Regions from separate parts of the Mesorhizobium sp. P2_F7 genome, predicted to be linked through region 1. Evidence: predicted binding sites of a transcription regulator. Region 1 holds the regulator's gene; each other region holds the start of a gene.
The links. Region 1 encodes HrcA, which represses chaperone genes, less so after heat shock. Its sites were predicted from a motif close to GTTAGCACTCNCNNNNNGNGAGTGCTAAC; they were not measured.
Positions count from the first base shown of each region.

Region 2: the regulator HrcA is predicted to act here: its motif matches at 5,883-5,911, upstream of groES (co-chaperone GroES).
Region 3: the regulator HrcA is predicted to act here: its motif matches at 7,078-7,106, upstream of AC1DZ8_RS27225 (co-chaperone GroES).

Region 1 is NZ_JBFUFA010000022.1:23,187-33,642, forward strand. Features, by position in the region: gene AC1DZ8_RS32405 (2-hydroxyacid dehydrogenase) at 1-507, shown strand, start outside; gene cysK (cysteine synthase A) at 636-1,616, opposite strand; gene AC1DZ8_RS32415 (LysE family translocator) at 1,791-2,408, opposite strand; gene AC1DZ8_RS32420 (hypothetical protein) at 2,630-3,568, shown strand; gene AC1DZ8_RS32425 (PQQ-dependent sugar dehydrogenase) at 3,547-4,890, opposite strand; gene AC1DZ8_RS32430 (hypothetical protein) at 4,994-5,197, opposite strand; gene hrcA (heat-inducible transcriptional repressor HrcA) at 5,227-6,312, opposite strand; gene rph (ribonuclease PH) at 6,545-7,261, shown strand; gene AC1DZ8_RS32445 (VOC family protein) at 7,526-7,936, shown strand; gene rdgB (RdgB/HAM1 family non-canonical purine NTP pyrophosphatase) at 7,936-8,583, shown strand; gene hemW (radical SAM family heme chaperone HemW) at 8,585-9,742, shown strand; gene AC1DZ8_RS32460 (low molecular weight protein tyrosine phosphatase family protein) at 9,751-10,074, shown strand; gene AC1DZ8_RS32465 (hypothetical protein) at 10,141-10,329, opposite strand; gene AC1DZ8_RS32470 (hypothetical protein) at 10,337-10,456, opposite strand, start outside.
Region 2 is NZ_JBFUFA010000004.1:110,128-120,583, reverse strand. Features, by position in the region: gene AC1DZ8_RS14700 (AraC family transcriptional regulator) at 82-915, shown strand; gene AC1DZ8_RS14695 (bifunctional helix-turn-helix transcriptional regulator/GNAT family N-acetyltransferase) at 920-1,855, opposite strand; gene AC1DZ8_RS14690 (MFS transporter) at 1,969-3,153, opposite strand; gene AC1DZ8_RS14685 (TetR/AcrR family transcriptional regulator) at 3,313-3,939, shown strand; gene AC1DZ8_RS14680 (ATP-grasp domain-containing protein) at 3,936-4,805, opposite strand; gene AC1DZ8_RS14675 (class I SAM-dependent methyltransferase) at 4,889-5,686, shown strand; gene groES (co-chaperone GroES) at 5,973-6,269, shown strand; gene groL (chaperonin GroEL) at 6,332-7,987, shown strand; gene AC1DZ8_RS14660 (VOC family protein) at 8,060-8,518, opposite strand; gene AC1DZ8_RS14655 (LysR family transcriptional regulator) at 8,643-9,527, shown strand; gene AC1DZ8_RS14650 (TetR/AcrR family transcriptional regulator) at 9,558-10,169, opposite strand; gene AC1DZ8_RS14645 (zinc-dependent alcohol dehydrogenase family protein) at 10,270-10,456, shown strand, end outside.
Region 3 is NZ_JBFUFA010000012.1:12,946-23,401, forward strand. Features, by position in the region: gene ccmE (cytochrome c maturation protein CcmE) at 1-321, opposite strand, end outside; gene ccmI (c-type cytochrome biogenesis protein CcmI) at 325-1,464, opposite strand; gene AC1DZ8_RS27175 (hypothetical protein) at 1,559-2,002, opposite strand; gene AC1DZ8_RS27180 (ATP-binding protein) at 2,179-3,600, opposite strand; gene AC1DZ8_RS27185 (response regulator transcription factor) at 3,584-4,249, opposite strand; gene AC1DZ8_RS27190 (hypothetical protein) at 4,334-4,594, opposite strand; gene AC1DZ8_RS27195 (ester cyclase) at 4,876-5,262, shown strand; gene AC1DZ8_RS27200 (DUF3168 domain-containing protein) at 5,259-5,666, opposite strand; gene AC1DZ8_RS27205 (hypothetical protein) at 5,947-6,162, shown strand; gene AC1DZ8_RS27210 (hypothetical protein) at 6,170-6,361, shown strand; gene AC1DZ8_RS27215 (DUF1488 family protein) at 6,384-6,650, opposite strand; gene AC1DZ8_RS27220 (hypothetical protein) at 6,647-6,910, opposite strand; gene AC1DZ8_RS27225 (co-chaperone GroES) at 7,159-7,473, shown strand; gene groL (chaperonin GroEL) at 7,535-9,163, shown strand; gene AC1DZ8_RS27235 (hypothetical protein) at 9,291-9,452, shown strand; gene AC1DZ8_RS27240 (SPW repeat protein) at 9,645-10,004, shown strand; gene AC1DZ8_RS27245 (trimethylamine methyltransferase family protein) at 10,087-10,456, opposite strand, start outside.

The DNA of each region.
Region 1 (10,456 bases):
GCGGGCCGGATCGGCGGCTGGGCCGCAAAGCTGTTTGCGGACCTGGGCTACAACACGGCAGTCTGGTCTCGCCATCAAAAGACACTTCCTGGCATACATAGTTACTTTGGCCGCGCCCAGCTTGCGGACGCACTCGCAAGTCGGGACTACGTTGTCTGTTCGCTTCCCCTGACTGGTGACACTCGTGGGATACTGAACTCCAGTGCCTTTGGAAAAATGAAGCGAGGTGCCTACCTTGTGAATGTCGGCAGGGGCGCGCATGTCAACGAAGCCGACCTGATCCGCGCTCTCGACGAAGGTCAGCTTTCTGGTGCTTGTCTTGACGTGTTTGAGCGTGAACCCTTGGAGGCTTCATCGCCGTTGTGGATTCATCCCAGAGTGACCATCACACCTCATGTTGCGAGCTTCTGGGTGGATTCTGGAATCGACCAGGCCGCCGATCTCTGCGGTCAAGTCGCACGAGGAGAGCCTTTGTCCAACAAGATCGACCTCGAACGGGGCTATTGAACCGAAGTAGTGTCTTTCCCCACTTTAGCAGGTTCCGATCTTCACGAAGCGCGGCCATCAGCGCGCGCGTCACCCGGCTGATGCAGAGAGCTCCGAATCTCTCGGGCCTCTGACAAAGGGCCGCCGACCTAAGCCCCCAACCCGTCGAACAAAATCGTCGACAGATAACGCTCGGCGAAGGACGGGATGATCACCACCAGGTTCTTGCCCTTGTTCTCCGGCCGCGAGCCGACGACGATTGCCGCCTGGAGTGCGGCGCCCGATGAGATGCCGACCGGCACGCCTTCGAGGCGGGCGACGAGACGGGCGTTGGCGACTGAATCCTCGTTGGAGACCTTGACGATCTCGTCATAGATCGAGGTGTCGAGGATCTTCGGCGCAAAGCCGGCGCCGATGCCCTGGATCTTGTGCGGGCCGGGCTGGCCGCCCGACAGCACCGGCGAGGCCTCCGGCTCGACGGCTACGACATGGACCGAAGGCTTGCGCTGCTTCAACACCTGGCCGACGCCGGTGATGGTGCCGCCGGTGCCGATGCCGGCGACGAAGATGTCGACCCCGCCGTCGGTGTCGTTCCAGATCTCTTCGGCGGTGGTGCGGCGGTGGATTTCCGGATTGGCCGGGTTTTCGAACTGCTGCGGAATGACGGCGTCGGGCAAGGTGGCGGCCAGTTCGTCGGCCTTGGCGATGGCGCCCTTCATGCCCTTGGGACCTTCGGTCAGCACCAGTTCGGCGCCGAGCAGCGCCAGCATCTTGCGGCGCTCCACCGACATGGTTTCGGGCATGGTCAGGATCAGCTTGTAGCCCTTGGCGGCGGCAGCGAAGGCGAGCGCGATGCCGGTGTTGCCGGAGGTCGGCTCGATCAACGTCGTCTTGCCGGGCTTGATGCGGCCCGATGCTTCCAGCGCCTCGATCATCGAGACGCCGATGCGGTCCTTGACCGAGGCGATCGGGTTGAAGAATTCGAGTTTGGCCAGAAGGTTGGCGACGACGCCCTTCTCCTTGGCGAATTTGTCGAGCCGCACCAGCGGCGTGTCGCCGATCGTCTCGGTGATCGAATTGTAGACGCGGCCGCGGCCGGGCACGCGCGGCGAAGAGACGGGCTTGTTCATTGGTTTCGCTCCCAAGTCAGGCAATTGGCATCGGCGGACAGAATAGGGCTTTCGACCGCGCAAGATAGGCTGCCGCCCGAAAATATCGAGTGGGGCGCTTGCTGAAAACGCGTTGCTCCCGGAAACGCATTTTCCGGATGGCCCGATTGGCGGAATGGATTGGCTGAAACCGATCTACTGGCGGGCGGCAATCGCTGCCGCGGCTCCAACCATGAAGCCGGCGGCGGTGCGGTTCAGCGCCTTCAGCGCGCGCGGCGATTTCAGGAACCAGCGCGCCTTGGCGGCCAGCGCCAGATAGGGCACCAGCACCACGAACAGCACGATGACGGTGAGCGCGGCCAAAATGCCGTAGTCAGCGAGCGTAATGGTCTTCAGGTCGACGATGGTCGGCGTGATGGCGAGATAAAAGATCATCGTCTTCGGATTGCCGAGCGTGACGGTGAGGCCGGCAAGGAAGCTCGATATCAGGCCGCCCTTGCCTTTCCTGGCCTCGACCGTCTCAGGCGTGATCCCTGCGGTCCAGAAACGCCAGCCGAGGAAGGCGAGATAGGCGACGCCCAGCCATTTGATGGCCAGAAACACCATGCCGAAGGTCTGCGCGACAAAGGCAAGGCCGAGCACCACGGCGGTGAGGTAGGTGAGGTCGCCGAGCATCAGGCCGAACGACATGGCCAGCGACGAGCGGAAGCCGGAGCCGAGCGCCCGCGCCACAAGCGCGGTGACGCCGGGGCCGGGAATGGCGGCGGCGATGCCGAGTGCGGCGCTGTAAGCGAGAAAGCCGGTGATGGTCATGACGGTTTGCACCCCGTGAACGGCCCCTGATGGCATGAAAGCCGCCAGGGGTAAAACGGATTCGATTGCGCCAGCGGCTCGAACGGTCGCCCGGGCACAGCCGAAAAGAGAGATGGTTCACTTACGCGCCGGGGAAGAGCGGCTATCCCCCATCCGCCCCACCGCACGTTGCAATCCCTATCAGCTGCGCGCCCGCGCAGTTACACCGGCCGGAGCCGCCCATGCTAGCGAAACGACTTCACATCCAGCTTATGCAATGGATGCCCAACAATTATTCCGAGGCGCGCGGTCACGAGCTGGAATGGTATCTGTGGTTCGAGGGGCGGCAGGCTTTCAGCCTGTTCGACAAGGGCGCCAGCGATGTCGTCCAGGCGCCAGGCTACTTTACCGACAGCCGGAATCCCGGCGCCCACCCCGTTCGTCCGATGATCTATCCGCTGGTCGTCAACAACCGCTTCAAGGTGCGACTGGTCGCGTTGGAGCGCGACTCCCCGGACCCTGGCGATACCGCCAAGGGCGAATTCTACATCGACCTCGATACCAAATATCCGCCGGTTTCCGATTGGCGCATCATTGCTGCCGATCCGCGCAACACCGACCTCAACGTCGAGGCGTCGTTCCAGCTGCAATGGCTGGACTATGTCGATACCAATGAGATCCCCGACGCCGGCGTGCCGCGCATCGTCGACAAGTCCAACTATCCCTATCCGTGGGGCGCCGAAGTGATGGTGTTCGAGCACTGGCTCGGGCTTGGCCGCAAGGCAGCGCTCAAGCTGGTCGACCGGAACCGCGCATCGCGCCGCGAATACTGGATGATCAACGGCAATGCGGCCCGGCGCATGGTGCAGGACGTCTATCGCTTCAACGTCAACGAGCTGGGCGTCGCCAACGACACGATCAGCAGTGTTTACGTGCCGAAGCTCAAGGACGGCCACGCGACGGTGACGCTCTACGAACACGATTTCAACGACGGCCACTTTGCGCAAGGGGCGAAGAAGTCCTTCGGCTCGGTCGGCCTCTTCAATCTCAGGGATACCGGATTCGATGACCGCGTCTCATCGGCCGAGGTGATTCATACCTATCCCAAGGCGATCCATCGGGACGTGCATTGGGGCAGCGCTTTGCCAAATCAATCGGCTCAGGACGGTCCGTCGACATGAGTGATGCGCCAGATGGTGCCGTTGGCGTCCTCGGTGACGATGAGCGCACCGTCCCTGGCCACCGCGACGCCGACCGGTCGGCCCCAGACGGCATCATCGGACAGAACGAAGCCGGTGATAAAATCCTGATACTCGCCGGTCGGCTTGCCGCCGCTGAATCTGAGCCGCACCACCTTGTAGCCGGTGCGCACACCGCGGTTCCAGGAGCCGTGCAAGGCGACGAAGGCATCGCCCCTATACTCAGCCGGAAAATTGCTGCCGTCGTAGAAGACGATGTTGAGCGGCGCCGAATGCGCCTGCATCAACACGTCGGGGATGGTTGCCTTACCGGCAAGGTCGGGACGCTCACCCTTGCGGCGCGGATCCTCATTCTTGCCGATGTAGTACCAGGGCCAGCCGTAGAAGGCGCCCTCCTTTATGGTGGTTGCGAATTCGAACGGAATGTTGTCGCCGAGCGAGTCGCGCTCGTTGACGACGCACCAGAGCGCGCCGGTCGCCGGCTGCACGGTCATGCCCGAACAATTGCGCAGGCCGGTGGCGACGATGCGGCCATTCTTGCCATCGGGGTCGAAGGCCAGCACATCGGCCCGGCCGTCCTCCTCGCCCCATGCGGCACCCAGCGGCATGGATTTGATCCAGGCGTCGAGGCCGCCACGCGGTTCCTTCTCCATGCCCTCGGCGATATTCGATTCGGAGCCGACCGAGACATAAAACGCCTTGCCGTCCGGCGAGAAGGCGATGTCGCGAGTCCAGTGGCCGCCCGAAGGGATGTTGGAGACAATCGTCTCGGGTTCGGCTGAGGCTTTAAGGTCGCCGTTGCGATAGGCAAAGCGGACCACGCTGTCGCTGTTGGCGACATAGACCCACTGCGGGTCGTCTCCCGAAGGATAGAAGGCGATGCCGTAGGGTCGGCTCAGGTTGCTGGCAAAGATCGCTTTCTGAGCCGGTTTTGCGCTGCCCTTTCCGAGACGATAAACGCGTATTTCGTCGTCGTTGCTGTTAGCAACAAACAGGTCGCCATTCGGCGCGACGCGAACGACTCGCGGGTTGGCGATACCGGAGGCGACAAGCTCGGCTGTAAAACCCGGCAGCACAACTGGATTGGCGCCTTCGGGCCTCTCCGCCACGCCGGGGCCATTGGATGCGGACTCAGTGACAAACGGCGCCTGCAGGTCTTGCGGCCCGATCAAGCGACGCACGCCTGGCTTATCCGCTTTCCAATCGCCGAAAGCGTCCTTGCCGGTCAGCAGCGGCTGGTCCTCAGCGAAGGCACTGGTGGCCACAAGCAGGGCAAGGCTCGCGAAGCCGGCAATCCGAATCATGCTGTCCTCCTCGAATTCACGCCGGTCGGGGCGTCATGCAAAGAAGAGATATTGTGCGAGCGCCACAAAAGAGAAGCGTGCGCGCAGATTCAAGCGAAACCCGTCAGCTGTCTTCTTCCTCGACGTCGAGATCGTCGTCGAGCCGCTTTTCCAGCTTCACGAGATCGTCCGGCAGCGGCAGGCCCATGGCGCGCATTTCGCGGAGCTTTTCGCGCAGCTGCTCCTGGATTTCGTGCTCGTCCTCGGGCTGGTTGACCATTTCCTCGAGCAGCAGACTGATTTGGGCCTTGAACGATTCAAGCGCCATTCTGCGCCCTCCTTTGCGGTGATGCCGACTTATCTCAACATGCGCGTAATCAGCTGCGCCGTATAGTCGACCATCGGCACGATGCGGGCATAGTTGAGGCGTGTCGGGCCGATGACGCCGAGCGCGCCGACGACGCGGGCGTCCTTGTCGCGGTAGGGCGCCACCACCAGCGACGAGCCGGAGAGCGAAAACAGCTTGTTTTCCGAGCCGATGAAGATGCGCACGCCGGGGCCGTCCTCGGCGAGGTCGAGCAGCTGGATCAGCCCGTCCTGCGTCTCCAGGTCCTCGAACAGGTGCCGCAGCAATTCGATGTCGGCCTGGGCGGTGACGTTTTCCAACAGATTGGCGCGGCCGCGCACGATGAGGCGCGCCGGCAGGCCGCTGTCGGCGCCCGCCCACACCGCCAGTCCCTTCTCGACCAGCTCCTGCGACAGCGTGTCGAGGGCGGCCCTTGTCTCGTCCTTGATGCGGGCAATCTCGATGCGCGCCTCGGCGAGCGTCCGGCCCCTGATATGGGCGTTGAGGAAGTTGGAGGCTTCGTGCAGCTGCGAGACGGTGATGCCGGCCGGCAGGTCGACGACGCGGTTCTCGACATCGCCGTTCTGCGACACCATCACGGCCAGCGCCTTGGTCGGCTCGAGCTGGATGAACTCGATGTGCTTCAGCGCCACCTCGTTCTTGGTGGCGAGCACCAGGCCGGCGCCGCGCGACATGCCCGACAGCATCTGGCTGGCCTCGGTCAGCATGTGTTCCAGCGTCGCGCCCGAACCGGAAGCGCGCACCTGTGCCTCGATGACGCGGCGTTCCTCGTCGGAGAGATCGCCGAGCTCCATGAAGGCATCGACGAAGAAGCGCAGCCCGGTCTGCGTCGGCAAGCGTCCGGCGGAGATGTGCGGGGCATAGATCAGGCCGAGATGTTCGAGGTCGCTCATCACGTTGCGGATGGTGGCCGGCGACAGCGACGACGGCAGGATGCGCGACAGGCTGCGCGATCCGACAGGCTCACCGTCCTTCAGATAGGACTCGACGATGCGCCGGAAAATGTCGCGCGAACGCATGTCGAGCGACTGCAGCGCGGGCGCCAGCAGGCTGGGTTCGGTGACTGCCTTGGTCATTCGGGCCAAAAACCTCCGGCTAAAGGATATAGACTTCCTTCGCCCCTACGCAACCCGCTGCCGCACTTGCGGTCAGCGGCGTCTGTGTCAGATCGCCCGGCGTCGCTCTTGCGATCGCCCAATGCTGTATGCGGTCGCGGCGCCGCGATTGCGGCCATTTTCCTTTGCGCCATGGCCTGCATGCGTCTACAAGCCGCCGACGCAACTGCAAAAAGAACAGAAAGAGGCCTCGATGCGCCCCTCCAAACGCCAGCCCGACGAAATGCGCGCCATCTCCTTCGAGCGCGGTGTGTCCAAACATGCCGAAGGCTCGTGCCTGGTGAAGTTCGGCGACACGCATGTTCTGTGCACGGCGAGCCTGGAGGAAAAAGTGCCGGGCTGGATGCGCAATTCCGGCAAGGGCTGGGTGACGGCCGAATACGGCATGCTGCCGCGCTCGACCGGCGAACGCATGCGCCGCGAAGCTTCTGCCGGCAAGCAGGGCGGCCGCACGCTGGAGATCCAACGGCTGATCGGCCGCAGCTTGCGCGCCGTGGTTGACCTGCAGGCGCTGGGCGAACAGCAGATCACGGTCGACTGCGATGTCATCCAGGCAGATGGCGGCACCCGCACGGCGTCGATCACCGGCGGCTGGGTGGCGCTCTACGACTGCCTGCGCTGGATGGAAGCGCGGCAGATGGCCAGCGTTGCCAAGGTGCTGAAAGACCATGTCGCGGCGATTTCCTGCGGCATCCATGACGGCCAGCCGGTCATCGACCTCGACTATATCGAGGATTCGTCGGCCGGCACCGACGCCAATTTCGTCATGACTGGCAAGGGCGGCATCGTCGAAATCCAGGGCACCGCCGAGGGCGAGCCTTTCTCGGAAGGGCAGTTCGCGGAGCTGATGGGCCTGGCGAAGAAGGGGATACAGCGCCTGGTGAGTTTGCAGCAGATGGCTGTGGCCTGATCCTCCAATGCCGAGCCTGGACACCCCCCTCTGGCCTGCCGGCCATCTCCCCCTCAAGGGGGGAGATTGGATGTCATCTTGGCCTTCGCCAATCGCCAACGCTGAAATGTGGGCAGCAGCCTCGAAGCTGCTGATCTCCCCCCTTGAGGGGGGTGAGGAGTGGTCCGCGCAGCGGACGGGAAGCCAATTGCTTGGCTTTCCGAGCGACGAACGCCCGGAGCGTCAGCGAAGGGCCGGGACCGGCAGGACAGAGGGGGGTGCCTCGTGACGCCCTCTGCTATCCTTGAATCAGCTCTATACGTCACCGATCTCGCCGCCGCCGAAGCCTTCTACCGCGACATCCTCGGCCTCGACCTGCTCGGCAAGGTCGATGGCCGCCATCTCTTCTTCCGCTGCGGCGCCGGCGTTTTGCTGATCTTCAACGCCGAGGCGACCAAAATCCCGCCGGCGCCGGATGCACGGCTGAAAGTGCCGCCGCATGGCACGGTCGGCGAGGGCCATCTCTGCTTTGCCGCAAGCGCAGAGGAGCTCGCCCGCTGGAAGGCGCAGCTTGAGGCGAAAAACGTCGCCATCGAAAGCGAATTCGAATGGCCGCAAGGCGGGCGCTCGATCTATATACGCGACCCCTCGGGCAATTTGATCGAGTTTGCCGAGCCACGGATCTGGGGCCTTTGATGCATTCTCTCGATGGAAAGAAGATCGTCGTCGCCAGCCACAATGCGGGCAAGCTGCGCGAATTCGCCGATCTGATGGGTCCGTTCGGCTTCGAGGCGAAGTCGGCCAAGGACTACGGCCTGCCGGAACCGGACGAGACCGGCACCACCTTCGAGGAAAATGCCTACATCAAGGCCTTTGCGGCGGCTGAAGCCACCGGCCTGCCGGCGCTGTCGGACGATTCCGGCCTGTGCGTCGATGCGCTCGACGGCGCACCCGGCGTCTACACCGCCAACTGGGCCGAAACCCCGGAAGGTTCGCGCGATTTCGGCATGGCCATGCAGCGCACCGAAGTGGCCTTGCAAGAAGTCGGCGCCGCCCAGCCGGCGCAGCGCAAGGGCCGCTTTGTTGCCGTCATCTGCCTCGCCTTCCCAGACGGCGAGGCCGAATATTATCGCGGCGAGGCTGAGGGAACGCTGGTCTGGCCGCCGCGCGGCGAGGTTGGCTTCGGCTATGACCCGGTGTTCTTGCCGGACGGCTTCGACAAGACGTTTGGCGAGATGAGCGCCGAGGAAAAACACGGCTGGAAGCCCGGCCAGCCGACGGCGCTTTCGCACCGCGCCCGCGCCTTCCAGAAATTCGCCCGCGCCCGACTTGGTTCGGCCTGAGATGTTGACCGACCGCAGCCCGGGCTTCGGCGTCTATATCCATTGGCCGTTCTGCGCGGCCAAGTGCCCGTATTGCGACTTCAACAGCCATGTCCGCCACCAGCCGGTCGACCAGGAGCGCTTTGCCCGCGCCTTCGAGACCGAGCTGAAGCATATGCGCGAGCGCACCGGGCCGCGCGACGTCACCAGCATCTTTCTCGGCGGCGGCACGCCGTCGCTGATGCAGCCGCAGACGGTGGCGGCGGTGCTGGATGCGGTGGCGAAGAACTGGACGGTACCGGACGGCATCGAGGTGACGCTGGAAGCCAATCCGTCCTCGGTCGAGGCCGAGCGTTTTCGCGGTTATCGGGCCGCCGGCGTCAACCGTGTGTCGCTCGGCGTGCAGGCATTGAACGACAAGGATTTGCGTTTTCTCGGGCGGCTGCACAATGTCGAGGAAGCCTTGCATGCCATTGGGCTCGCCCGCGAGATCTTTCCGCGCCTTTCCTTCGATCTGATCTATGCCCGTCCCGGCCAGACGCTGGACGCCTGGCAGGCGGAGCTCGAACAGGCGATCGGCCACGCCGCCGACCATCTCTCGCTCTACCAGCTGACCATCGAGGAAGGCACGCCGTTCCACGCACTGCACGCGGCGCACAAATTCACCATTCCCGACAATGACCGGGCGGCCGACCTTTACGCGCTGACGCAGGAGGTCACCGCGACGCATGGTTTGCCGGCTTACGAGATTTCCAACCACGCCAGGCCAGGCGCCGAGAGCCGGCACAATCTGACCTATTGGCGTTACGGCGAATATGTCGGCGTCGGGCCGGGTGCGCATGGCCGCTTCATCGAAAACGGCCACCGTACCGTCACCATCGCCGAGCGGATGCCAGAGACATGGGCCAATCTGGTCGAGGCCAAGGGCCATGGCATCACCGGCGGCGAGATCCTGACGCGCTCGGAGGAGGCCGACGAGTTCCTGCTGATGGGGCTGCGGCTGGCGGAAGGCATCGACCTCACCCGCTACGAAGCGTTTTCCGGCCGCGGCCTGTCCAGCGCGCGGCTATCGGTGCTGCAGGGCGAGGGGCTGGTGGCGCCGATCGGCAATGCAAGGCTGCGCGCCACGCCGGCCGGCATGATCGTGCTCGATGCCGTGGTCGCGGATCTGGCGCGGTAAGCTCAACGATGAGGAACGTCCTCTTCGTCTGCAGCCAGAACCGGTTGCGCAGCCCGACCGCCGAGCAGGTGTTTTCCAAGCGCCGGGATATCGAGGTGGCCTCGGCCGGCACCAACCACGATGCCGATACGTCGCTGACGCATGAGCTGGTGGCGTGGGCCGACATCATCTTCGTCATGGAAAAGGCGCATCGCACCAAACTGCAGAAGAAATTCAGGAACAGCCTGAAGAAGGCGCGGGTCATCTGCCTCGACATCCCCGACGACTATGAATTCATGGATCCGGAACTGATTGACCTTCTGAAGGCGCGCGTTTCGCGGTATCTCGGTTGAATAAGGTGCGGGGCGCTTGCACCCGCGTATTCAACCGTCCCGGCCAACCGTAAAAGGTCTGTGGGATCAAGCGTCGTGCTTGAAGCGACGCTTGCCGCGGTCCTTGTCGGCATGCGCGTCGCCGTTCCGGACCGGCTTGGCGTCGGCCTTGTCGCGGCGGACGCTGTGCTGGTCGTTCATCGGATGCGGCGGCACGCTTTCCCTGGCGCTCTTGGTTTCAAGACGGGTGATGAAGATATCGAAGCGGTTGGGCATCGTCCGGTCAGTGCTCCGTCGTGCTTTCGGTGTCGATCTCGATTTCGGTGCGGGCCTCGGCAAGCACGCTGCGCAGAAGCCGCTTTCCAGCTTCCCTGCGGATAGCCTCGTCCCGGGCTTCGGCTGA
Region 2 (10,456 bases), on a different contig from region 1:
TATTGCCCAGTGCGCAATTTCGATCAAACTGTCGGGCGGCGCGATGGATAGTGTCAGCCCGCCGATGCGAGAATGAGAGCCATGAACCCGACCGAGAAAGCGCTGTGGTTTGTCGAAAGCCATCTGCCGGAAGCGATCTCGCTCGACGATGTCGCGCACAGCAGCGGCGTGTCGCGCTTTCATGTGACGCGGGCGTTTGGCGCCGCCACCGGCCGTTCGGTGATGGGCTATATGCGCGCCCGCCGGCTGACCGAAGCGGCGCGCAAGCTGGCCGCCGGCGCGCCCGACATTCTCGCGGTCGCGCTCGATGCCGGCTACGCTTCGCATGAGGCCTTCACCCGCGCCTTCCGCGACCAGTTCGGCACCACGCCGGAGCTGGTGCGTGCGCAGGGCAGCCTCAAAAACCTCGACCTCGTGGAGCCGATCCTGATGGACCAGTCCTTTCTCGCCTCACTGCCGCCGCCGCGCTTCGAGGCCGGCCGGCCATTCCTCATCGCCGGCCTCGGCGAGCGCTACAGCTGCGAATCCAGCGCCGCCATTCCGATGCAGTGGCAACGCTTCGGTCCCTATATCGGCAACATTCCGGGCGAGACCGGCGACGTCGCCTATGGCGTCTGCGTCAACGGCGACGATGCCGGCAATTTCGACTATACCGCCGGCGTAGAAGTGCTGGATTTCTCCGACCTGCCGAAGGAGCTTTCCCGCGTGCGGGTGCCGGCGCAGAAATACGCGGTCTTCACCCATGCCGAGCACATCTCGACCATCCGCCGCACCGTCAACACGATCTGGAACAAATGGCTGCCGGCCTCCGGCCATGAGATCGCGGACGGCCCGGAATTCGAACGCTACGGCCCGGAGTTCGATCCGCGCAGCGGCAATGGCGGGCTGGAGATCTGGATCCCGGTTCGCGCGTGAGGCGCTAAAGCTCCAGGTTCCAGTTCTGGCCGACCAGATCCTTGCCGAAGGCGTGGTGGCGCTCTTCGTCGGCCAGCTTGAAGCCGGCATTTTCATAGATGTGACGGGCGGCGGTGAGGATGTCGTTGGTCCACAGGGTCAACGTCTTGTAGCCCTTGGCGCGGGCAAAGCCGATGCACTCCTCGACCAGCCGCTTGCCGATACCGAGGCCGCGCGCCGAAGGCTCGACATAGAGCAGGCGCAGTTTTGCTACCTCGTCCGACTTGCGCACGACGAAGACCGAGCCGACCACCTCGCCTTGCCGCTCGGCGATCCAGCTGCGCTCCCATTTTGCATCGAAGGATTTGACGAACGCGCCGAGGATTTCGGCGACCAGCGCCTCATAGGTTTCGTCCCAGCCATAGTCCTGTGCGTAGATCTGTCCCTGGCGACGTACGATCCAACCGATGTCGCCGACCTGCAGCGGCCGCAGCATATAGGGGACTTTGGGCTCCGGGCTCTCGCCCAGGAGCTGCTGCACCGTCTGCATGGCCTTGACCAGCCGGTCCTGTTCGGCAGCGGGGAGCCGCTCCAGCAAGGCCGCGACCTGGTCGTGCGAACCGCGGTTCAGCGGCGCGAAGGCCTCTCGCCCCGCTGGCGTCAGCATGATCGACGACTGCCGCGCATCCGATGCCAGCGCCGTGCGCGAAATCAGCTGCAAGTGCTCGAACTTCTTCAACAGCCGGCTGACATAGCCGGCGTCGAGGCCGAGATCGCGAATGAGATCGGTGGCCGTCAGCCCGTCGCGATGCGCCAGTTCGTAAAGCACCCGCGCCTCGGTCAGCGAGAATGCGCTTTTCAGCAGGCCTTCGTCGAGCAGGCCGATCTGGCGGGTGTAGAAGCGGTTGAAAGCCCGCACCGCGTCGATGCGTTCCTTGCCGGGTTGATGATGGATCGTCATGGGCCAGCCTCCTTGCCCCAGGACGATCAATCATTTATTTGACTTAGTCAAGTATCCTCGTAACGACCGACTGGATGCTCACACCATCGTGTCTTCGGGAAGAGTGGGTTCGGTCAGGCGATGGCGCGGCGGCGCGCGACCAGGATGAACAGGCCGAGCAGTACGACGCTGGCCGCGGCACTCACGGCGGCGAACTCCGGTATCGGCCTAAAATCCTTGCCGTCGATCAGCAGCGATGCCGCGATCGGCCCGATCGCCAGGCCGAAGAGCTGGGCAGCCGGCACCAGAAGCACGGCCGTGCGCGTCTCGTCGGCGGTGATCGCCAAGCGGATCTGATAGGGCACGATGAACAGAAGGATGAAGCCCATGACCAAGGCGGCGGCCCAGAAAATCGCCAAGCCGGGGTTGCCGGCGAGCACCGCGGAACAAGCCACGGCGACCACGCCGATCGCCATGATGGCGATGCGGTAGTCGATGCGCGCCTCGAAAACAGTTGCCGTCATCGCTCCCAGGACCTGGACCGCGAGGCTGGCCGATACGATCAGGCCGACGGTGCGGCCATCGATGCCGTATTGAGCGCCGAGCGGCTCGAGAAAAGCCCAGACCGAGCCGAAGAACATGAAGTAGCAGAAGACGCACAGCAAAGCGGTGAGCGAAGGAACGGTCAGCACATTGCTGAACTGTTCCTCCTTGGGCAGGTCGGCATAGTCTGCCGGGACCAGGAAGGCGACCGCGACCGAAGCGATGCAGACGACGGCAAGGACGATGAAGCCTCCGGCCGATCCGGCGGCCGGAATCACGTAAAGCGCCAGCAACAGGGCCAGCGCGCATTGCGCCAGGGTTTGTAAAGTGACGAAGAAGCCGCCGATGCGCTCGGCCCGGCGCGAGCGGGCGATCAGCTCGGTGGCGACCGCCACAAGGCCGCCCTCGGCAACACCGGCCACGGCGCGGGCGCCAATCAGCGCGTTCGAGCTGACCGCATAAGCGGTTGCCCAGTTCGCCAACGCCAGCAGGACCAGAAGGATTGCACTTTTCCAGCGCATATTGTGAGCGGACAGCAGCATCGCGATGACCGCCGAGCCGATGCCGATGGCGATCATTTCGGCCGTGGCCACCAGCGCGAGTTCATCGCCGCTGACATGTCCTTCGGTGTAGAGCGCGCCAAGCAGCACCGGCTGCAGCCCGAGAATGAGCAGGCCGACCGAACCGATCCACAATGCCGAGGCAAGCTGCGCCCCGGTCGGGTTGCCGACCAGCCAGTCACCGTTCCCGGCATCGACCTTCCCGATTGAACTCACAGGCGCCTCCCAACGTCCCTTGCCCTACGGCAAAAAAACTGACAATCTGTCAGCATTTAGAAACTGATACTCGATCATATTCGTTTGTCAATCATTCGTGGGACTCGGCATCAGCAAGGCTGGGCATCGAATGATCTTGACGATCGAGAGGGTGGCGGCATGAGTGAAGCAGTGAGAACGGTGACCGAGCCAAGGCGCAGGCCGAAGCAGGAGCGCAGCCGTGAACGCATCGACGCCATTCTGGCGACGACCATGAGGCTGATCGGTGAAAAGGGCATCGACGCCGTCACCATGAAGGAAGTCGGTGCGCTGGCCGGCGGGCCGATCGCCACCGTCTATCACTACTTCCCCAACAAGTCGGCGATCCTGGCGATGCTCTACGAACGCTTCTCCGAGGTGAGCCGCGCCCGGCTAGCCGCCATCGTTGCCGACATTGGCGGGTTGAGCGACGTAATCGCAGCCGCCGACCGGCTGCTCGACGACTACTATGAACGCGTTGCCGGCGACCCGGCCATCCAGGACCTGCAGAACGCCATCCAGGCCGACAAGGCGCTGCAAAATCTCGACATCGCCGAAACCCGGCGCCAGGCGGCGATGTTCTGTGACCATGTCGGGCCGTTTCTGGCGCCGGAGCGGCGCCAAGAGTTCGGGCGCATGGTGTTCCTGATCTTCCAGCTTGCCGGCGGCGTCGTGCGCATGGCGCTGACCCAGGACGAAACGGAAAGCCGCCATACGATCGAGGACTACCGGTCGATCATCCACACGCAGTTGCGGCTGTTCGTCTAGCGCCCGATTGAGCGCTGTGCGGCCCGGCGGATAAGGTTTTCGAAGCCGTCGGCCAGGTTGGCGGTGCCGGCGGCGACGATCTTCGACAGGTTCCTGGCTCGGCCGGGGGTCTTGTTGGCATCGAGCAGCACCGCCCTGCCCTCATGCACGACAAAGTCGAACTTGCCGTAGTCGAAGCCGAGCTTCCGACGCAGGGCGCGCAGCTCGTCGGGAACCGGGACCGGCTCGCGGCGGATGGTATCGTCGCCCTTGACCAGACGCTGCGGCGAGACATAGCGCGTGCAGCGCTCCCGATCGCCGCAGAATATCCAGAACCGCGCCGCAAACCCGTCGGGCTCGATTTCGGGGATGAATTTTTCCACAATCAGGTCGGCACGCCCGAAAATCTCCGGCGCCACATCGGCCAGCGAGGCATGGACCTCATAGCGATCGAAAGTCTGCGCGCTCGGAAAAGGCGCGGCCTTGCCCGCGCGAACGGACTTTCGATTGATCTGATCCTCAGGCGTTCCCCAATGATTGAGGTTGCTCTTGACGATGACCTCGCCGCCCCAGCCGGCCCCCTGCTCGAGGATCGCACCGCTGATGCAGCGCTTGGAAATGTCGGTTGCACCGAGGTTGAGACAAAAGGGAAATCCGCTGGCGTACTCGACATAGTCCGATGGCGTCACTGTCGCGTCGACATGCAGGACGGCAATATCGGCGTCATGCTTTGCCGAAGGTCCACGCTGGATCCGCACGGAGTGACCGCGCCGTTTAAGCTCCGCAAGGATGTCGAACAGCATGTAGGGGCTGTCCTGGCGCAACAGCAGGCCGTGCCGGCTCTGGAAGGGGTCATATTCATGCGTTATGACGGCAATGCGGGCCACGACCTCTCCATGGATGCGGTAACACGTAAGGCAACCAACAGCCTGGAAGGAAATATGTCCAGCCATTCCCCAAGCCGTTCCGAATGACTGGCCACTGGGACGCAATTCGCCGTCACTGGCGGCTTCTCGGGTCGCCGCTGTGTCCGCCGCCGGAAGCCGTCGCCGCCTATGAGCGTGAACTCGGCCTGCAATCGGTCGATGTGGTGTTGCTTGGGGTCACGCCGGAACTTGCCGGTCTCGGCCGGACCATGCTCGCGGTCGACGAGTCCCCTGCCATGATAGCGGGCATCTGGCCGGGCGATACCGCCTCGCGCAAGGCGGTGATCGGCAACTGGCTGGAGCTGCCGCTGGGCGACGACAGTGCCGGCGCGGTGATCGGCGACGGCTGCCTGTCGGCGCTGGGGTCCTCGGTCGCACGCCAGACCCTGCTTGCCGAGATCGCCCGTGTGCTGCAGCCCGGCGCGCGGGCGGCATTGCGGGCCTATGCAAGCCCGCAGGTGCCGGACGATCCGCAAGAGGTCCGGGCGCTGGCCCTTTCCGGTGGCGTCGCGACCTTCCACGAACTCAAATGGCGGATTGCCATGTCGTGTGCCGGCAGCGATCCCGACCGGGCCATTCCGGTGCGGGGGATCCTTGACGCCTTCGATGCGATGTTTGCCGACCGGGACGTCCTTGCCGCCACCACCGGATGGGATATGCCGGTCATCGGCACCATCGACGTCTACGCGAATTCGCAGACGGTCTACAGCTTCGCCCCGGCGGCAACGCTTATCGAAGAGGCGAGCCGGTTTTTTGACAATGTCCGCCTCGCCTCGACAGGGACCTATGGGCTGGCGGAACGCTGTCCTCTGCTGGTGCTTGAATCGCCGCGGCGCCGGTAAGGTTTGCAGGACCGATTTTGGCGGATGACATCTGGTGGGCGAGCATCCCAGCGTATCGAAGTGGGCAGGCTGCTGCCCGATTTTGGCGGCGACCCGGATTTTCCACTATAGCGCGACAACATTGGAAAAATTTCGCGCGATTGCCCCTTCCCGCGCGCCTTGACTCTCGCAAGCCACAGGCCTATCTCACCGCCACGTTAGCACTCTCCCTTGGTGAGTGCTAACTGATGTCCGGCATCGCCGGATGGAGGAACTGTTCTCACCGTTCTCATTCGAGGAAGAAAAAATGGCAAAGTCGAAGTTCCGCCCGCTTCATGACCGCGTGGTCGTTCGCCGGGTCGAATCCGAATCCAAGACCGCCGGCGGGATCATCATCCCGGATACGGCAAAGGAAAAGCCGCAGGAAGGCGAGATCATCGCCGTCGGCTCCGGCGCTCGTGACGAAGCTGGCAAGCTGGTCCCGCTGGACGTCAAGGCTGGCGACCGCATCCTGTTCGGCAAGTGGTCGGGCACCGAAGTCAAGCTCAATGGCGAAGACCTTCTGATCATGAAGGAATCCGACATCATGGGCATCATCGGCTGATCATCGGCCTCACCGTCAACTGAATTCCGGGCTTCATCGCAAGCCCCTGCCAGGAGCTGAAAATGGCTGCTAAAGACGTAAAATTCTCTCGCGACGCCCGTGAGCGCATGCTGCGCGGCGTCAACATCCTCGCCGACGCGGTGAAGGTGACCCTCGGCCCCAAGGGCCGCAACGTCGTCATCGACAAGTCGTTCGGCGCGCCGCGCATCACCAAGGACGGCGTCACCGTCGCCAAGGAAATCGAGCTTGAAGACAAGTTCGAGAACATGGGCGCGCAGATGGTCCGCGAAGTTGCTTCGAAGACCAACGACATCGCCGGCGACGGCACCACGACCGCGACCGTTCTGGCGCAGTCGATCGTCCAGGAAGGCCACAAGGCGGTTGCCGCCGGCATGAACCCGATGGACCTGAAGCGCGGTATCGATCTGGCCGTGACCGAAGTCGTCGCGGCTCTCGGCAAGGCTGCCAAGAAGATCAAGACCTCCGAGGAAGTTGCCCAGGTCGGCACGATCTCGGCCAATGGCGACGAGTCGGTCGGCGCCATGATCGCCGAAGCGATGCAGAAGGTCGGCAACGAAGGCGTCATCACCGTTGAGGAAGCCAAGACCGCCGAGACCGAGCTGGAAGTCGTCGAAGGCATGCAGTTCGACCGCGGCTATCTCTCGCCCTACTTCGTCACCAACGCCGACAAGATGGTTGCCGAGCTCGAGGACGTCTACATCCTCCTGCACGAGAAGAAGCTCTCCAACCTCCAGGCCATGCTGCCGGTTCTCGAAGCCGTCGTGCAGACCTCCAAGCCGCTGCTCATCATCTCGGAAGACGTCGAAGGCGAGGCTCTGGCCACGCTCGTCGTCAACAAGCTGCGTGGTGGCCTGAAGATCGCCGCCGTCAAGGCGCCGGGCTTCGGTGATCGCCGCAAGGCCATGCTGGAAGACATCGCCATCCTCACCGGTGGCCAGGTCATCTCGGAAGACCTCGGCATCAAGCTCGAGAACGTCGGCCTCAACATGCTCGGCCGCGCCAAGAAGGTGTCGATCTCCAAGGAGAACACCACCATCGTCGACGGCGCCGGCAAGAAGGCCGAGATCCAGGGCCGCGTTGCCCAGATCAAGCAGCAGATCGAAGAGACCACGTCGGACTACGACAAGGAGAAGCTGCAGGAACGTCTGGCGAAGCTCGCCGGCGGCGTTGCCGTGATCCGCGTCGGCGGTGCGACGGAAGTCGAAGTCAAGGAAAAGAAGGACCGCGTTGATGACGCCCTGAACGCGACCCGCGCGGCCGTGGAAGAAGGCATCGTTGCTGGTGGTGGCGTTGCCCTGCTGCGCGCTTCGGCCAACATCAAGGCCACCGGCGCCAATGCCGACCAGGCTGCTGGCATCAACATCGTTCGTCGTGCGCTGCAGGCTCCGGCCCGCCAGATCGCTTCGAACGCAGGTGCTGAAGCTTCGATCGTTGCCGGCAAGATCCTTGACAACAAGGGCGCGACCTACGGCTACAACGCCCAGACCGGCGAGTATGGCGACATGATCGCCATGGGCATCGTCGACCCGGTCAAGGTCGTGCGTACGGCTCTCCAGGACGCGGCTTCGGTCGCCGGCCTGCTCGTCACCACCGAAGCCATGATCGCGGAGGCTCCGAAGAAGGAGTCGGCTGGCGGCGGCATGCCTGGCGGCATGGGCGGCGGCGGCATGGGCGGCATGGGCGGCATGGATTTCTAATCCACGCTTCCATCTGCAAAAAATACGGAAAGGGCGCCGAAAGGCGCCCTTTTTGTTGTTTCGGGTAACGGATCAGACGATTTCGGCGAGCTCGATCAGATTGCCGAAGGGATCTGCAACGAAAGCCAGCTTGCGGCTGATATCGTCGAGCTTGAATGGTTCGGTGACGATGGTGACGCCGCGCTTGCGCAGCTCGGCGACCGTCGCTTCGATATCGGCGACGTTGATGCAGAAATGATGGTAGCCGGAATAGCGCAAGCTATCGGCGAGATCCTTGTAGGCCGGCGCATCGATCGGCAGCGGATCGCCGCCGCCCAGCAACTCTATCATGAAGTGGTCGTCATTGGCCGGCGCGAGATAGGCGAGTTGCTCGTCGGCGAATGGCCATTCATGGACGACACGAAAGTCGAGCTTGTCGACATACCAGCTCTTGGCGGTCTCATAGTTCGGGACGCGCAACGCCACGTGATGACCGTGCATGTTGGCAAAGGCCGAAGCGGTGTTTTTTGCGGGCATCTGGAAGTCAGTCATTTGAATTTCTCCCTTTGATCGTGAACCGCTGCGTGATTGCTTGCGGCATGGGAAGAAGATGGCGCAATTCGATTGCAGCGATTAGAGTGACAATCCTATCGATACTCCTGAGTGACAATCATCAATGCGTGCGACTGATCTTTCCGAACTGGCCGCTTTCGATTCCGTGGCGCGCCACAGCAGCTTTCGCCGAGCGGCGGAAGAGCGCGGCGTCACCGCCTCCGCGATCAGCCATGCGGTGAGCAATCTCGAAGAGCGCGTCGGCCTTCGCCTGCTCAACCGCACGACACGCAGCGTGTCGCTGACCGATGCGGGAGCGATGCTGCAGGCCCGACTGGCACCGGCCTTCGGCGACATCGGCGCGGCGCTCGATGCATTGAACCAATTCCGCGACACGCCGTTCGGCAAGGTGCGGATCAACGTGCCCAATTCGATCGCGCCTTTCGTGCTCGGGCGTGTCATCGGACCGCTCGTCACAGACAATCCCAACCTCGAGATCGAGTTCGCGGCGACCGACAGGCTGGTCGACATCGTCGAGGAAGGCTTTGACGCTGGCATCAGGCTGGGCGAGAGCCTCAGGGAAGGCATGATCGCTGTGAAGATCAAGCCGCGGTTGCGCTTCGCGGTGGTCGGCTCGCCGGACTATTTCCGCAACCGCAAGATACCTCGGACACCGCGGGATCTCAGCGATCATGTTTGCGTGCAAAACATGTATCCGAACGGAATGCGCTATCCCTGGGAATTCGATTTGAAAGGCGAGGCCATCGCCTTCCATCCGAGTGGCCCGATCGCGCTCGACGATCATGACCTGATGGTTCAGGCCGCGCTCTCGGGCGTGGCGCTGGCCTATGTCTGGGAGAACCGCGCCCAACGCGATATCCTCGATGGCAGGCTGGTCCGCTGCCTGGACGAATGGTGCCCTCCGGAGGATTGGCTCTACCTCTACTATCCGAGCCGCCGCAACATGTCGGGCGGACTGCGCGCAGTTATCGACGCCATGAAGGCGTGAAACAGGGAAAATCGCCGAAGCAGCCGAGGCTCAGACGGTTGCATCCGCGCGTCGCCGCGTTTCTCGCCCAGCCAGCACAGCGCCTTCGATCAGCGCCGCCACTTCGTCGGCCACTGCCTGCAGCGGGGCGCGGTCGCGGGTGGCGCGAGCGATTACCATCAGCCCTTCCAGCGAGGATTCGACCAGCAGCGCCAAGGCATGCGCGCGGGGCTCGGGCACCCCTGCCCTGACAAAGGCCTCTCGCAGCAAGCCGATCCACTGCTCGAAAGCCGACCGGCAGAGTTCGGCCAGTTCCGGCACGTCGGTCGGTGAATCCAGCACCACCGGCGCGATCGGACAGCCCAGCGAGAACTGGTTGTCCTCCAGCATGCGCCCGACCGACTGATAGATGTGATGGACGGCCACCGCCGGGTCGTTCTCGGCGGCGAGCGCCTCGCCAAGCCTTTTGGTCACGTCGGCAACGCTGTCGCGCGTCACCTCGATGACCAGCTGGTCCTTGCCGCCGGGAAAATGGAAGTAGAGCGAGCCGCGCGGTGCGCCACTGGCGCTCAAGATGTCGTTGAGCGAAGTGCCGTGATAGCCGCGCTGCCGCAGCAGCAGCGCCGTCGTCTCGAGTATGCGGGTGCGGGTGTCGTTTGCCATGTCAGCCTCTGTCAGCAGCAGCCATTATAGGCCTTGCGAAAAATATGACAACCGGTCTACATAATATGTAGATCAGTCTACATACTTTTAGGAGAGCGATATGCGCAGCTACCATCTCGAAGGATCCGGCGGGGCCGAATCCGTGGCGATGCGCGACGCGGCGCGGCCAGAACCGAAACCGCATGAGATTGTGATCCGCGTTCGCGCCACCTCGCTCAATCGCCGCGACACTATGATCCTTGGCGGTACCTATCCGCTGCCGCCGCGCCAGGGTGTCATTCCGTTGA
Region 3 (10,456 bases), on a different contig from region 1:
GAAGCTGCCTTCGGTGATGACGCCCTGCTCCTCGCGGAACAGGTCGGGCAGGATGCCGGTATAGGTGACCTTGACCGATTTGTGCGTGTCGGTCACCGAGAACGCAACGGTTGCGCCCTGCCCGCGCACGACCGTGCCCTTTTCGACGAGGCCGCCAAGCCTGATGCGCTGGCCCGGCTGCAGGCTGGCGGTGGTCAGATCTGCAGGCATATAGAAATACGACGCCTTTTGGCCGAGCGCGTAGAAGGTCAGCCCGGTGGCGGCGCCGAGAAAGGCCAGCCCTCCGATAATCACCGACAATCGCTTCTGCTTGCGCGTCATGCCCTACTCCGTCGCCGTCAGGCCGAGCGAGGCGGCAAAGGCGGTGAATTTCTTCGCTTCCTCACTGTCGGCGCCAAACACGGCAATACCGCGATGCAGCGCGTCGCGCGCCTGGTCGGCCTTGCCCAGCACCACATAGGAACGAATGAGCTGCATCCATCCTTCCGTGTCACGCGGATTTTGTCGCAGTTTTTCGTCGAGACCAGCGACCATCGTATCGATCATGGCCTGCCTGTCCTGCGGCGGCATCGACGAGGCGGCATCGACGGCTGCGGCATCGGGGCCTTTCGCGGGCTCTCCTGACGCGACGCTGCGGTTGGCGGCCTCGGCCAGTGCCTGTTGGACAGCGCCCCGCCAGGGCGAATCCTGCGGCAGGAGTCCGAGCATTTTCTGCCAGGCCGCTGTGGCTTCCGGTATGCGGCCTTCCTGCGCCAGCGCCATCGCCAGGTAGAAGGACGCTTTCGGGTTTGCCGGGTCGAGCTTCAACGCCTGCTCGAAAGCCGATTGCGCATCGGCCGAAACGATGCCGCCGGCCGCATTGGCGATCGCTTCGCCGAGCCCGGCCTCGCGGGCAGACGTGTCGCCATCGAGGCGGATGGCGTTGCGATAGGCGGTCACCGCATCGGAAAAGCGCTGCAGGCGCAGGTAGATCGGGGCGAGCACGTCCCATCCCCTGCCGTCGGACGGATTGGCGGCAAGATGTGCCTCGGCGCGCGCCACCAACTCGTCGACCGAGCTGTCGGCCGGGTTCTTGGCCAGCCGCTCGGCAAGCGGCTGTGACGGCAAATCGGGCGAACCGAGCTGGCTGTACAGGCTCCAGCTGAGCAGCGGGACCACCAGCACCGCTGACGTCGCCACCAGCCTTATTGCTCTCGACGGCTGCCGCGACTTCGGCGCATCGGCTTGTCCGACATCCCTCAGGCGAAGGATGCGGCGGGCGATTTCGGCGCGCGCCTCCTCGGCTTCCGCCGGCTGGATCAGGCCGCGCGCAGCGTCACGCTCGAGCTCGGCCAGCTGGTCGCGATAGACTTCAAGGTCATGGTCGCTGCTGGTCGAAGCGCCGTTGCCGCCGCTGGTCAGCGGCAGCAGCACCGCCAGGCTTGCACCCAGCGTGAGGATTGCGGCTATGACCCAGAACAGCATGGTTCTTCCAATAGAGCGAGAGCCCTGCTCTCACAACATGAGGGTGCTGCGACGCTTTGACGGGAGGCCGATCACGATCAGCCGGCCCGAACGGTCAGGTCAGCGGCGTCCAGCTGCCGTCGGCGTTGCGACAGGCGGTGCCACGCGCGGTCTGGCCGGCCGTGCCGGTAAACACCGTATGGGTGTACTGGCGGCAATCCTGCGAGCCGACGCGATAGGGCTGGGCCGCGACGACTTCGCCGGAATGGGCCGAACTGTCGCTCTTCCACGTCACCTTCTGGCCGCTCGCCGTGTATTCGAGCGCCTTGTATTCCGCCTCGAGCGCCTTGCGCTTCTCGGTCTCGCTCAGGCCGCTGCCGATCGATCCGCCGACGAGCCCGCCGGCCATGGCCGAGATGATCGTCGTCGCGACTTTAGCCCCTGAAGGAGGCGACGCGGGGGGGTTGGTGATGGAGATATCCGGGCCGCCGCCCTTGCTCAGGGTTCCGCAGCCGGAGAGAGCGAGCAGTGCGGAAACGAGCGCAACGCGAATCTTCATGCCTACAACCAGTTTTCTTGAACGGGATGCGCTGGGGGGCCGCGTCATCGGGGATATCTGGAGGCCATACTATTGATATTTGTCGGAAATTTGGCCGTTTTTAACGGCTTTTGTGCAATCGATGGGCCGCCATAACACAGGCATTCGGCCATGTCGATTGGCTCCCGGGAAGAGCATCATGGAAGGCTGCGCAGGCGCACCACCGCCTTCAACCCGCCCAAGGCGGAGCGGTCCAGCGCAAGCGCGCCGCCATATTCGTTGACGAGGTCGGCGACAATGGCAAGTCCGAGCCCGGTGCCCGGCTTGGTCTCGTCGAGGCGCCGGCCACGTTTCAGCGCATCGCGCGCCTTGTCCTCGGGAATGCCTGGACCGTCATCCTCAATTGCGATCTCGAACAAGCCGGCGGCGCCGGCCGGCGTGACGGACACGGCGACAGTGCTCTTTGCCCATTTCATCGCATTGTCGAGGAGATTGCCAAGCAGTTCCTCCAGATCCTCGCGCTCGCCGGCAAAGACGATGTCGGCCACCGGCAACGTAAGCGACAGGCTGACATCAGGCTTGAGCTTCTGCAGCACGCGCACCATGGGCTGCACCAGCGGCGTCACCGGCGTGCGGTAGACGACGCTGTCGCGCTGCGCCGCGACCCTCGCCCGCTGCAGATAGTGATCGACCTGCTTCTGCATCGAGGCGGCCTGGTCGGCGATGAGTTGGCCCTTGGCGCCGCCGAGCGCACGGCCCTCATTGATCAGCACGGCGAGCGGCGTCTTCAGCGAATGGGCGAGATTGCCGACCTGTGTGCGCGAGCGTTCGACGATGCGCTTGTTGTTTTCGATCAGCGCATTGGTCTCGTTGGCGAGCGGCTCGATCTCGGCCGGGAATTGACCGTCAAGCCGTTGCGCCGTGCCCTCGCGGACCATGGCAAGCGCGTTGCGGACCCGGCGCAAGGGCTGCAGGCCGAGCAGGATGGCGATGGCGTTGATGGCGATCATGCCGACGCCGAACAGGCTGAGATAGGTCAAGAGGCGACGCTGGAAGGTGGCGATCTCCTGCTCGAGCTCGGTCTTGTTGCCCATGACGCGGAAGCGCGCGGCGCGGTTTTTGGCGTCGAGAACGAATTCGCTTTCGAACACTTGCAGTTCCTCGTCACCGATGCCGTCGGTGGAATAGCTGCGCTGGAAACTGGAATTGAACGGCACCTCGGCGACGGTCGGCGACGGGATCGTCGTGGTCATCGAGGATGAATGAAGGTTGCCGTGCACGCCTTCGGAAGCCGGCTCCACAGACCAGTACCAGCCCGAATTCGGCTCAGAGAAGCGCAGGTCGCCGAGGTCGGGAGCGCCGGTGAGCTGGCCGGATTCGGAAACGCCGACGGAGCCGATCAGGTTGAACAGATGCGCCGACAAAAGGCTGTCGAAGCCACGCTCGCTGGCCTGGCGGTAGAGCGTGGTGATCAAGGTGAAGATGACGATCAGGGTGAGGATCGCCCAGATCGTGGAAAAGCCGATGACGCGAAAGGCCAGCGAGCGCGGCCAGAGCCGTGCCGAAAAAGGCTTCCTTTCTGGTATGGGGAGCGGTTCCGCCTTACGCCTCCGGCTCACGCATGCGATAGCCCATGCCGCGCACGGTTTCGATCATGTCGATGCCCATCTTCTTGCGCAGCCGGCCGACAAACACCTCGATGGTGTTGGAATCGCGGTCGAAATCCTGGTCGTAGAGATGCTCAACCAGTTCGGTGCGCGACACCACCTCGCCCATATGGTGCATCAGATAGGCAAGCAGGCGGAACTCATGCGAGGTCAGTTTCAGCGGCTGGCCGTCGACATCGGCCTTGGAGGCCTTGGTGTCGAGGCGCAGCGGCCCGCAGGTGAGCTCGGACGAGGCATGACCGGCGGCGCGCCGGATCAGCGCCCTCACCCTGGCCAGCACCTCCTCGATGTGGAACGGCTTGGTGACGTAATCGTCGGCGCCGGCATCGATGCCCGACACCTTGTCGCTCCAGCGGTCGCGCGCGGTCAGGATCAGCACCGGCATCTTGCGGCCGTTGCGGCGCCAGCGCTCGACGACGCTGATGCCGTCCATCTGCGGCAGGCCGATGTCGAGCACGACGGCGTCGTAGGGTTCGGTGTCGCCGAGGAAATGGCCTTCCTCGCCGTCATAGGCGCGGTCGACGACATAGCCGGCATCGACCAGCGCGTCGGCCAGTTGTCGGTTGAGATCCTTGTCATCTTCGACGACGAGTACGCGCATGATCGGGCAGGCCTGTTGATGTCTCAGATATAGGCCGATTCCGACGGCCTGGGAAACAAGCCCTGTAAAGGGAAGATTGGGGGGTCAGTTCGCCGGGACGACGATCTCGGAGCGGCGCGGACGCTGGCCGTCCTTGCCAGGCACCAGAACGACGATGACGCAGACCTCCTGACCGCCCCGCGTCGACTGCGAAGCCTTGGCCAGTGTGCCGCCATTCTGCTCGGCAACCTGCTGACCGATCGCGTAGCAATCGGCCGCGGCCGCCGGCGTCGCCTGCGACGCCAACACCCCGGCGATGCCAAGCGCCAGTGTCGCGGTTCTGAAATGAGAGCGAAGCGTTTTCATGATCAGCGTTGTAACGCAACTGTGCTGAACGTGAAATGAACGGTGAGCGGTTGAAAATCCATCCCCGCAATACCCCCTGCGCGCGAAACGAATGAATGCAATCATGCCGCCCAGATCCCCTCAGACCGGGCGTGCGATTCATAGCCGGAAAACCGGCAGCGCGGCTATGTTTTTTGCCAGCTGGTTCTCAAGTCGCAGGTGGATCGGGAACAGGTCAAAGCGCGACCATTCTCAGGGGCGCCCTAATTAGCGTAGGGAACGCCAAATCATCGGAGCGCGCCATGACGGATAATGACCTTGCCGACCTTTACCGGGGCTACATCGCCTGCCTGAATGCCCAGGACTGGGCCAATCTCGGAAAGTTTGTCGGCAATGAAGTTCAGCACAATGGCGAAATGCTCGGCCTGTCAGGCTATCGCAGCATGCTCGAAGGCGATTTCGCGGCCATTCCCGATCTCAGTTTCAACATCGAACTGCTGGTCTGCCAGCCGCCGCGCGTGGCGGCGCGCCTGCATTTCGACTGTCATCCCAAGGGAATGCTGTTCGGCCTGCCGGTGAACGGCAAGCGCGTGACGTTCGCCGAGAATGTTTTCTACGAATTCGCAGACGCTCGCATTCGCGAGGTGTGGTCGGTCATCGACAAGGCCGAAATCCAGGCGCAAATTTAGGTCGCGCTTTGCGTGATGGCGCGTATCCGCAGCACCCCGTGATGGAGCGCCAGGTCCTCGTCGTAGCGCGCCTCGGCGAATTCCAGCGACAGGCGGGTCTGGTCGCGCGAGCCGGTGGCGAATGCAGCGCCGTCGAGGCGCGCCCGGATGCTGTCCATGATCAGACGCGTCTCGGCCTCGCCTTGCGCCTTCGACCAGACATGCAGCGTGATCAGCTGATCGTCATCGTTGTCGGCGCCGGTGTCGAGATCGAACGCGCTGGTCCGGCCATAGGTGACATAGGGAAAGGCGGCACTGTCGGCCGCCTGCTCGCGCAACCCGGCGCCGCCGAGCAGCGCCGTCAGCGAGGCGTCGCTTTTCAATCTCATGAACAGGGCTTGCAGCAAATCGCCGGGCGCCGTCATCGTCGTCTCCGTTCGCCTGTCACGCCTAAGAGCATGATGTCATCCGAAACCCGCTTCACACTTTTCGGCATCATGCTCTGGAACAAACCTCATGCTCGCCGGCAGTTTCGCGCGCAACCTAACTGCGTTGCGTCGGTTTCGCCAGATGACAACCGGCCCGACGCGGTTGCGAATCGGGCGGCATGGCCGGTTCACGGACCGGTTTCTATTTGGCATGCAGGGAGTTTCAAGAAGGGTGTTATGAGGAGGCCTGTTTTCTCCGACAATTCGAGGTCATTTCATGCGAACGCCATCGCTGCTGCCGGCTTTTGGAAAGCTTGGCGTCAAGCCCCCGGTCGCGATTGCGGCAGCGCCCACCCCGTCGAAGGGCATGAATGCCATGGCTTTGCGGATGCGGGAGGTTCTTTCCGTGCATGGCGGCCTGGTCTTGAAGCTGTCGGTGCTGGCCTGGACAATCCTGATCCTGGCGGCGGCATTTTTTATGTCAAAGGCCTGACGCCGAGATGGCAAACCGCTACGCCTTGCGCATGGACGAGCCTGACAGCTGGACCATCTTCGACATCTTCACCGGCCAGCCTGTCGAGCTCAAGCATCAGGTCATGGTCGGCATGACTGTGCGCGATGCGGAAGCGATGGCCGACCGCCTGAACAGCCGGGACGCCAAGCGGCGGGCAAAAGCCGACCGCAAATCCTGATCCAGGTCGATCGCAGCAGAGGCTAACTGAAATCCGCGGCGGTGAGCACATAGATGCTCTTGCGGGTGCGGGCATAAGCCTTGCTGGCAATGTCATGGATGGACCTTGACGCCGTATCGAAAGCCGCCAGATAGGTGGCTTCCGCGGTCGCCGTCCCCGATGGCGCCTTCGAGATGGCATCGGCGGCGACAGAGAAGGAAATCTGGAACATGCCGTCATGGCCGACAAAGCGGATGCGCTTGCCGGCCTCGTCATAGCTGCGGCTTGGATTGGGGAATGTCAGGCTCATGACTTGGCTCCCTTCGGTGCGGCGGCAGCCTTCTTGACTGTCGCCCGCTTCTTCTTCGGTGTCGGGTTCAGGGCTTCCTCAATGCGGTCGGCCTCTTCCTTGGCCAGGCGCAATCCCCTGAGCCTTGCGGTCTTGATCTCCCTGGCTCTGGCCTCGGATACGTAATCGGAGGTCGCCTTGTTGCGCTCGGCCGTCTTCTTCTGCTTGTCCATGAAGCGGGCCTCAGCTTTTTCCATGATACTCTGATTGCCGTCGGCCATCGCTTAAATCTCCCTGGTGCCTGAAACCGTTGAAATGAAACTTTCCATATAAATAGTCGCTTTGGCACAGAAATTCAATTTTTTGAATTATTTAGACGGAGCGCGATATCTGGAAATCCGCAGGCCACATAATACTTTTTAATATTTTGGATTGCCCGCGAATAATTTTTGGCACTCCTATCTATCGAGTGCCAACGCGCCTATAAGAGCGGTGTGGCCGCCTGTGCAGGCCCCAGAAAGAAGTTCTCATGAAGTTTCGGCCACTCCACGACCGCGTCGTCATCCGGCGCGCCGAAGGCGATACCAAATCCAAGGGCGGCATCATCATTCCCGACAATGCCAAGGAAAAGCCGCAGGAAGGCGAAGTCATCGCCGTCGGCCCCGGCGCGCGCGACGAAAACGGCGCGCTTGTTCCGCTCGATGTCAAGGCAGGCGACTTGATCCTGTTCGGCAAATGGTCGGGCACCGAGGTCAAGATCGACGGCGAGGACCTTCTGATCATGAAGGAAGCCGACATCATGGGCGTGATCGAGAAGAGCGTCGAAGCCAAGAAGGCTGCCTGAATGGCGCGCTGCGCGGTCCGCGCGGCGAAAGGTCCACTCCAAATACGAACTGGATGAAAAAATGTCTGCCAAGGAAATCAAATTCTCCACCGACGCGCGCGACCGCATGCTGCGCGGCGTCGAGATCCTCAACAATGCGGTGAAGGTCACGCTCGGCCCCAAGGGCCGCAACGTCATCATCGACAAGGCCTATGGCGCGCCGCGCATCACCAAGGACGGCGTCACCGTCGCCAAGGAAATCGAGCTTGCCGACAAGTTCGAGAACATGGGCGCGCAGATGGTGCGCGAAGTGGCCTCGAAAACCAATGACCTCGCCGGTGACGGTACCACCACCGCCACGGTGCTGGCCGCCTCGATCCTGCGCGAAGGCGCCAAGCTGGTTGCCGCCGGCATGAACCCGATGGACCTCAAGCGCGGCATCGACCAGGCTGTCGCCGCCGCGGTCAAGGACATCAAGGCGAAAGCCAAGAAGGTCAAGTCCTCGGCCGAGATCGCCCAGGTCGGCACCATCGCCGCCAATGGCGACGCCACCGTCGGCGCCATGATCGCCAAGGCGATGGACAAGGTCGGCAATGACGGCGTCATCACCGTCGAGGAGGCCAAGACAGCCGACACCGAACTCGACGTCGTCGAAGGCATGCAGTTCGACCGTGGCTATCTCTCACCCTACTTCGTCACCAACGCCGACAAGATGCGCGTCGAGCTGGAAGAGCCTTACGTGCTTATCCACGAGAAGAAGCTCGGCAATCTGCAGGCAATGCTGCCGATCCTCGAAGCGGTGGTGCAGAGCGGCAGGCCGTTGCTGATCATCTCCGAAGACGTCGAAGGCGAAGCTCTGGCGACGCTGGTCGTCAACAAGCTGCGCGGCGGCCTCAAGGTCGCGGCCGTCAAGGCGCCGGGCTTCGGCGACCGCCGCAAGGCGATGCTGGAAGACATCGCCGTGCTGACATCGGGGCAGATGATTTCCGAAGATCTCGGCATCAAGCTCGAAAACGTCACCATCGAGATGCTCGGCCGCGCCAAGCGCGTGCTGATCGAGAAGGACACCACCACGATCATCGACGGCGCCGGCACCAAGGCCACCATCCAGGCGCGCATCGCCCAGATCAAGGGCCAGATCGAGGAGACGACGTCCGACTATGACAAGGAGAAGCTGCAGGAGCGGCTGGCCAAGCTTGCCGGCGGCGTTGCCGTCATCCGCGTCGGCGGCGTCACCGAGTCGGAAGTGAAGGAAAAGAAGGACCGCATCGACGACGCGCTGAACGCGACGCGCGCCGCGGTCGAGGAAGGCATCGTCCCCGGTGGTGGCGTAGCACTTCTGCGCGCCCGGTCGGCGCTTGCCGGCCTCACCGGCGCCAATGACGATGTGACGGCGGGCATTTCGATCGTGCTGCGCGCGCTCGAAGCGCCGATCCGCCAGATCGCCGAGAATTCCGGCGTCGAAGGCTCGATCGTCGTCGGCAAGCTCTCCGACAGCAAGGATCACAATCAGGGCTTTGACGCCCAGAACGAGGTCTATGTCGACATGATCAAGGCGGGCATCGTCGATCCGGCGAAAGTGGTGCGCACCGCACTGCAGGATGCCGGCTCGATCGCAGCGCTTCTGATCACCGCCGAAGCGATGATCACTGACATCCCGGCCAAGGATGCAGCACCTGCGGGCAACGGCGGCGGCATGGGCGGTTACTGACCACGCGCCTGAAATGCCCGCCCGGGGAGCCGGGCGATAGACAGAACAACGGCCGCCGGGGAGATTTTCCCGGCGCGCCCAAGGATTTCCGTCAGTCAGCAGTCAGCAACGACAGGGAGACCGACAGATGATCACGTTCGCACCAAAGCCGAATGGCGTGCCGGCGAAGCCGGCAGAGGAAAGCCGCTTCGATCGCATCCGCCGGATTGCCGCCGACAAGCATAAGCTGACCGACGCCGGCACGATCCGCCGCGAACCGCCGAAGACCGGCGACAAGCGGCCGATGTGAGGCGCGCGCCGCGTTTCGTCACGAGACCGGGGCCGCCCCAACTCTGTTCGGCGCGCTACGCCATGAATTCGCAGCCATCGGCCTCCTTGGGCAGCTCCTTGAAGGCCATTTGAAGCGTAATTATATCAATCACTAAGCGTGCGGTGCACGCGACACATAGTGCTTTGGTCAAGCTTCTCTATGGAGGTTGTCATGGCCAATAAACTCATGGAAGGAAAACGTGGCCAGGATCTGATCAATCTGATCCTTGCCGTTTGCCTGTTCGTCTCACCCTGGATAGTCGGCTTCGCCGCTGAAACCACTGCCGCTTACAACGCCTGGATTGTTGGCGTTGTGCTCGGTGCGCTGGCTTTCGCGACGCTTTCCGTATTCGCCGAGTGGGAAGAGTGGGTGAATCTTGTTCTCGGGCTCTGGCTGATCGTCTCGCCCTGGCTGCTTGGTTTTGTGGCGAACGCAAACGCAATGGGAACCCATATGGTTCTTGGCGTGCTGGTGGTTCTCGCATCGGCCTGGGCAGTCTGGGACGTCCATCACCCGCACGCGCATGCGTGATCGGTGACGACAAAGGAGGGGCCCGGCGCGTGAGCGGCGGGCTCCGCTGACAGCTGAGAGCGATGCGCCGGCCCGCACTACCTCACGAGACCGGCGCCGCGCCGCCTTGTTCAGTGCGCCGGGCTATGAACTCATCGAGAATGCCAGTGGTGGCAGTGGCCGAAGCCGGCGGCTGGAAGTCGGCCAGCGTCCGTTTCCAGATGCCGGTGGCGCGCTCGGTCGCCGACTTCGAACCGGACTGCGTCCAGTTGCCGAAATTCGACCAGTCGGCGACCAGCGGCTCGTAGAAGGCGGTGCGATAGCGCGCCATGGTGTGGCCGGCGGAGAAGAAATGCCCGCCTGGCTGCACTTCGGCGATGGCCTCGAAACCGATCGCATCGTCGTCACCGGGAGTTGCCGCGCAAAGCTCGGCAATCGACTGCACTGCCTCGATGTCGGTGATCAGCTTCTCG